2 regions of the Cutibacterium nasicola genome follow, and region 2 is predicted to be linked to the other one. Evidence: riboswitches for the same ligand, from Rfam matches in the RefSeq annotation. Region 2 holds a riboswitch; the other holds the start of a gene.

Region 1 (3,409 bases), 790 kb from region 2:
CGCCGGAATCGGCGGGTTGCTCAAGGCCAATGGCGTCGAGATCATCACCGGCACTGCGGCCATTCCCGCCAAGGGGGCGGTCGAGGTCAACGGCGAGGACGGCACTCGCACCCTGCGCGGAGACCACATCATCCTCGCCACCGGTGCCCGACCGAAGTCGATTCCCGGGGTGACACCTGACGACGACCGGATCTGGACCTCGACCGAGGCCCTGCATCCCTCATCCCTGCCGGACTCCCTGCTCGTCATCGGGTCGGGAGCAATTGACGTTGAGTTCGCGAGCCTGTACTGCGATCTTGGGGTCGAGGTGACGGTGCTCGAAGTCTTGCCACGGATACTCCCGACTGAGGATCCCGAGGTCTGCGCATTCATGGAGCATCACTTTGGTGCCCGGGGTATCCGTGTGCACACGGATGTGTCGGACGTTGCGACGGCCCATGGGGTGACGACGTTTACCACCAAGGAGGGAACTGAGGAATCAGTGACGACAGACGTGGTACTGGTCGCCACGGGAGTCGCCCCGAACACCGAGGGGCTGGGCCTGGATGGGCTGTGTGTCGAACGTGACCGGCGCGGATTCATCGTCGCCGACGAGTGGAGCCGTACCACGGTTGCCGGCCTCTATGTAGTGGGTGACGTGACAGGCGGTCCATGTCTTGCCCACAAAGCCAGCCATGAAGCGGTGGTGTGCGTCGAGCATCTGGCCGGGGTTTCGTCGGCTCATCCCCTGCGACGCGACCGGGTTCCCGGGTGCATTTACACCCGACCTCAGGTGGCGTCGGGCGGAGTGTCCGAGGAAGAGGCAAAGAAGAGTGGAGCCAACATTGTGGTGGGGCGATTTTCCTTGTCAGGTAACGGTAAAGCTCTTGCGCCGGGGGAGGCTGACGGTTTCGTCAAGACCATCTTCGACATCGATACCGGTGAGTTGCTGGGGGCGCACATGGTCGGTCCTGACGGCACCGAGATGATCCAGGGTTTCACCGTTGCCCAGGCTTTCGAGGCCACGCCGGAGACGCTGGTTGAGGCGATCGTCGCGCACCCGACGGTATCTGAAGCGATGCACGAGTCGGTGCTTGCGGCTCTGGGGCGTTCCATTTGGCCACCTGGCCACTGACATGTTGGTGTGGCCAAGTGTCCGCTCGGCGTTAAAGTGGACCACAACAACGCGGGAGCCCACCACAAGGGCTGAGAGGGTGCCGAGATGGTGCCGACCGCCTGAACCTGTCCGGGTAATGCCGGCGAAGGGAGTGGTTGACATGACTGAGTTGTCGAATTTGGTGTCGGAGTCCGTGGAGCGGCTGCGTCGGGACAAGCCGCTGGTGCAGTGCTTGACCAACATCGTGGTTGCCAATTTCACCGCGAATGTGTTGTTGGCTGCGGGGGCGGTTCCTGCCATGGTCGACAACCCTGAGGAATCTGAGAGATTCGCCTCGGTGGCTGACGGCGTGCTCGTCAATACTGGTACTCCGTACCGGGAGACCGCCGAGGCCATGGTTGCTGCCGTGCGGGGCGCAGCAGGTGGTGACACACCCTGGGTGCTCGACCCAGTGGGAGTCGGGATGCCATGGCGTACCCAAGTCGCCCTGGACGCTTTGTGCGTCGGCGCTCCAGCCGTCATCAGGGCGAACGCCTCCGAGGTGTTGACACTGGCCGGAACAGGAGCGTCTGCTCGAGGGCCGGAGGCCGGAGATGCCGTCGAGGACGCATTGGGATCCGCAGCTGATCTCGTGCGCACATACGGCACTGTGGTCGCCATCAGTGGCCCCGTCGATCACATCATGGACGTGCACCGGCACGTAACCGTGTCATCGGGGCATGAATGGATGGCGCGAGTGACCGGCGTCGGATGCTCGCTGGGGGCTCTCACGGCGGCCTTTGCAGGCGTCCAGAATGATCATCTCATTGCCGCTGCATCCGCAACCGCCATGGTGTGTGTGGCTGCCGAACGAGCGGCGGATCACAGTGTGGGTCCGGGTGGATTCGCTCAGGCTCTCATCGACGAACTGTTCCTGGTCTCACCCGATGAAGTTGGCGCGCAGGGAGGGCTTCGCGATGTCACGTCCTGACTTCGACCTGTCGGTGTACCTCGTCACAGACACCGCCCAATGCGGTGGTCCAGACGCGGTCGTCGAGACCGTGCGGCGCGCTGTCGCCGGTGGAGTGACTCTGGTTCAGTTTCGCGACCACGATATGCCCGACGACGAATTCGTCGTCGTAGGAAGACGGGTGCGGAATGTGTGCAGCGGCGTACCCCTCATCATTGACGACCGGGTGCATCTGGTCGCCGACATCGGGGCGGACGGCGTCCATGTCGGGCAGTCCGACATGCCGGTAGCCCAGGCTCGAGAGATTCTCGGGGACGATCTGCTGATCGGCTTGTCCGCGCAGATCCCTGCTCACGTGGAGGCTGCGCTGTCTCATGGCCGTGACGTTGTCGACTACTTGGGCGTCGGGGCCTTGCACAGCACGGGAACCAAACCTGAGGCAGGGGAGCTCCGCCTGGCTGCGATACGCGCTGTCGTCGACGTCAGTCCGTGGCCGGTATGCGTCATCGGGGGAGTCACTGTCTGTGATGCTCAGGACGTAGCCCGGATGGGCTGTGACGGCCTCAGCGTGGTCTCGGCAATTTGTCGAAGCGCCGATCCCGAGTCCAGCGCTCGGGAGCTCGCACAGGCGTGGCGCCGAGCGAACGGGCGGTGACCTCAAGGCATGCACAACCGCCCAGCCTTGCTGACAGCTTGTTCAGATGAGCAGCCCCGGTGCGCAGGATCCATCATCAGACACGAGGCACCCTAAGATGATGAGCATGAGCACTTTTGACGCCACCCGTCGCGCCTCCAAAATTTCCGTTGTTGGTGCTGGTTCGGTCGGTTCTTCACTGGCCTACGCTTGCCTCATTCGTGGATCAGCTGACCTCGTTGCCCTCTATGACATCGCCAAGGACAAGGTCGAGGCTGAGGTAGCAGATCTCGCCCACGGCACCCAGTTCACTCCTGCGTCGGTCATGGGTGGCGCTGACGTTCACGACACTGCCGACTCTGACGTCGTCTTCATCACGGCCGGGGCCAGGCAAAAGCCAGGCCAGACTCGTCTGGACCTCGCTGGCGTCAACGCCAATATCTTGCGCTCTCTCATGCCGCAACTGGTTGAACAGTCCCCGAATGCCCTTTTCGTGCTGGTGACCAATCCGTGCGACGTGCTCACCGTCGTCGCCCAGGAAGCCACTGGGCTGCCTGCCAACCGTGTCTTTTCCACCGGAACCATGCTCGACACTTCGCGGCTGCGTTGGCTCATTCGCCAATGGGCCAACGTGGAACAGCGTCACGTCCACGCAACTATCGTGGGTGAGCACGGCGATTCGGAGTTTCCGCTGTGGTCAACAGCCAATATTTCCGGTGTACCGATCCGC
Region 2 (3,409 bases):
GAGCGGGTTGATCGTCGCCAGGAAGGCCGAGCTGTCCTGGGGCATCTCGTCAGGGGCTGGATCCGGAACGCGACACGAAGCGACGTCAACGACCTCGTCAGCCATCTCGATGACCTGAGGATCATGGGAGGAGACGACGACGGCAACCCCGGACTCTGCTGCAGCACGGATGGCCATCAACACGCTGGCACCGCTGTCGTCGTCGAGGCCGACTGTCGGCTCGTCGAGGAGGAGCAGATCGGGTTTCTGAGCGAGGGCCGCAGCAATGGCAAGGCGTCTCTTCTCGCCACCCGAGCACGTCATGGGGTGGGAGTCGAGGATCGGCGTGAGGCCGAAGGTCCTGACGAGGTCGCGCAGATCAGCATCCTCGGGGACCACCGGGGATGCGAAGAGCTCGTCGGCTGCCGTGCGGGCGACGAGGTAGTTCTCCGGGTTCTGCGGTACCCAGGCGGTGTGCCCGGGCTCGGGAAGGGTGAGCTCACCGGCGGCGGGGGCGTCGAGTCCGGCAAGCAGTCTCAGCAGGGTGGACTTGCCAACCCCACTGGGTCCTGACAAGACCGTGACGTGACCGCGCCGGGCCGAGATGTCGACCCCACGCAGCAGCACGTCGTCGGACTGGGGACGGTAAGCGTCGAGGGCGACGGCACGGGCCACCGTCTCACCGGGAGTGGCGGCATGCCACGGCAGGTCGGTGGGCTCACGCGAGTCGAGGTAGTCTTCGAAATCCCAGATCCGACTGAGGGTGCCGTGATCGGTCAACTCGACAACCTGGTCAAGGATCTCGCCCCACTGATCCGGGTGGTGGTCGACGATGAAAACCGTCCGGTCGTGGGCCATCCTGGCAACTTCGTCACGGATTGCCGCGGCGGACTCCTCGTCCAACATGGAGACGGGCTCGTCAAGCAGCAGCAGGCCAGGGTTGGTGGCAAGAATCCCCGCGATGGCTAGGCGCTGCATCTGACCGCCGGACATTTTCGTCGTCGAGTGGTCCGCGGGCATCGTGAACCGGGCTCGCCGTTGAGAATCCTTGACGATGGGCCAGATGTCCTGGCGTGGGACTCGGTGGTTCTCCGGCCCGAAGGCGGTATCTCGTCCGCACGTGGCAGCGACAACGGAATGAATCGGTTCCTGCTGCAGCAGACCAACGCTCACACCACCGGACCAAGTACTCACCCGACCCGTCAGGTCGTAGCTCTCCTCCTCCAGCAAACCGCCGACGGCGTGCAACAGAGTGGTTTTGCCAGCACCCGACGGTCCGGCAATGAGGACCCGCGACCCGGCTGCCAGATGAAGGTCGATGGGGCCCAGAATCGGATCGTCGCGGTCAGGGACGCCGATCGTCAACCCCTCGACATCCACCGGAACCGCGCGACGACCGGAAACCTTGCCGACCTGGTCGTCCCGGGTCAACACATCAGTCATGACAGTTTCCGGGTCGCCTTCGCACCCTTGGCGGTCTTGGGGCCACGCAAGTCGCGGGAGACCGCGAAAGGGTTGAGGGCACCGGCAGCCGCCAGGCCGCGGACGGTTCCCCACGCCAGCAGCCCGCCAAGCAGCGCTCCGGAAACGATCATCAACATGAAGTAGACGATGGTGTCGCCAACGCGGAACATCGGATAGTAGGCGATGCGTTCGTAGATGCCCTCAGCGAAACCGGTGAGAGCTCCGGCCACTATGGCGAGCCTCGGGCCAACCTTGCGATAGGCGACGACAAGCAGGCACAGTTCCATCGGCAGAGCCTGGATGACTCCGGAGATGATGGTGCCTGGACCCCATGGGCCTCCCAGAGCCGCCTCGATACATGCAGCAAGAATCTCTGCGAGAAGGGCAGCGCCCGGTTTGCGGACGACGAGGCCGGCGATGAGGGCGGGTAGGAACCAGATGCCGGTGAGAATGCCCTCGGCTGGCACATACACCGAGGACACCGGCTTGAGGAGGCTGTAGAGAGCGCCGTAACCGAGGAAGATGACGCCGAAGGCCACCGCGATCATCACTGGGGTGACGATGTCAATGGTGCGATACCGCATGGCAGGTTTGTCGCTGGTCATGGAAGTCCTTCCGTTCATTCGGAAGGGGGCGCACATGCGCGAAGAGCCCGACTCCCTACGCCGGTCCTAACCGGTTCAGGTTCGAGGGTCTGGGCGGTGCCCACTCTCAGCATCCGATGATGCTCCCCTGTCGTCGCCCCCGATCATAGCCACGGGGACGACAAGACCACCACTGCCTGCGATACATGGGGGGTGGACCATCGTGGCCACCGGTCGCACTCCCCCTCAGGAGTCTTCGCTGCCTCACCGCCCTCAGACGATTGTGGCAATCGTGATGCAGATACTCCCCCACGCCATTCCAGGCGGCTCTCCACGACATCGCAAACCACTTCACCACACGCGCCGCGCTCCGGGGCGACCAGGTCAGTCTGCCTACCGAGAACGGTTGGTGTGCTTGGTGGGGACGGCCGTCATGGGATCCTCCGGCCACGGATGTTTGGAGTAGCGTACGCGGTTCTCAGCCCTCACCCCGGGATACACGTTCGCCCAGAAACTCGCCAGGTCGTCGGTAACTGCCAATGGTCGCCGGGCCGGCGACAACAGGTGAAGGACCACCCTCACCTTCCCGTCACAGATCGTCGGGTCATCAGTCCACCCGAAACACTCCTGGAGCTTGACCGCGAGCACCGGGGCGGCGTCACTGTCGGGTTCCGGATAATCGACGCGGATTCGCGACCCGCTGGGGACCGTGATGGTCTCGGGGACAAGCTCGTCGAGACGAGCGGACTCCTGCCACCCCAACAGCCCACGAAGGCCAGAGGTGGCGTCACTCCCGCGCCCGGCCGCCAGGCCATCCAGGTCGAGCCACTCCTCGGCGCGGGACAGCAGGGCCGCGTCGCTGACATCCGGCCAAGGGCCACCGAGAACCCGATGGGCCAGGGCAAGCCGACGCCTCAGGGACTCACCGTTCTTCGTCAGATCCACTGTCCCGAGCCCGCGAGACCTCACTGCTTCCAGCACGGCGCGACGAGCCTCATCACTCCCTGGTTGGACCGGGGTGGATGACAACTCAATGGCACCAAGCCGCGAAACGCGTCGACCGCGAGCCTTGCAACCATCCCAGGTAACCGTCGTCTCGGTCGCAAGCATTGCTGCGCCGGCGTCCAAGGCAGCCGATTCCGTCAGCGGAACCGCAGCCCGGATGAGGGCGCCGCTCGTAGTGCGGGAGGTTCGGGCGACGGCCAACCAGGACTGTCCGAGCAACCCAGGTGAGCAGTTGTGAGGCAGTTCAACTCCGGTGCCACACGCCAGCAGATAGGACGACGACCCCTCTCCCCGACTCCGAGCGATCCACCCCGGGCGAGCCAGCGAGACGACCGTGGCGACGGCGTGATCGTCGGTGATGTGGCTGGCGGGGACGT

The links. Region 2 has a riboswitch for thiamine pyrophosphate ahead of ACUCCZ_RS10325 (ECF transporter S component). Riboswitches for the same ligand answer to the same signal wherever they lie in the genome.
Region 1: it holds a riboswitch for thiamine pyrophosphate, as region 2 does, so the genes downstream of both, thiM (hydroxyethylthiazole kinase) here and ACUCCZ_RS10325 (ECF transporter S component) in region 2, are expected to answer to the same signal.

Annotation. Positions count from the first base shown of each region.
Region 1 covers NZ_CP199745.2:1,397,111-1,400,519, reverse strand. Annotated here, with positions in the region: gene lpdA (dihydrolipoyl dehydrogenase) at 1-1,114, shown strand, start outside; TPP riboswitch at 1,156-1,264, shown strand; gene thiM (hydroxyethylthiazole kinase) at 1,233-2,066, shown strand; gene thiE (thiamine phosphate synthase) at 2,053-2,700, shown strand; gene ACUCCZ_RS06465 (L-lactate dehydrogenase) at 2,798-3,409, shown strand, end outside.
Region 2 covers NZ_CP199745.2:2,186,971-2,190,379, forward strand. Annotated here, with positions in the region: gene ACUCCZ_RS10320 (ATP-binding cassette domain-containing protein) at 1-1,422, opposite strand, end outside; gene ACUCCZ_RS10325 (ECF transporter S component) at 1,419-2,048, opposite strand; TPP riboswitch at 2,084-2,187, opposite strand; gene hrpB (ATP-dependent helicase HrpB) at 2,421-3,409, opposite strand, start outside.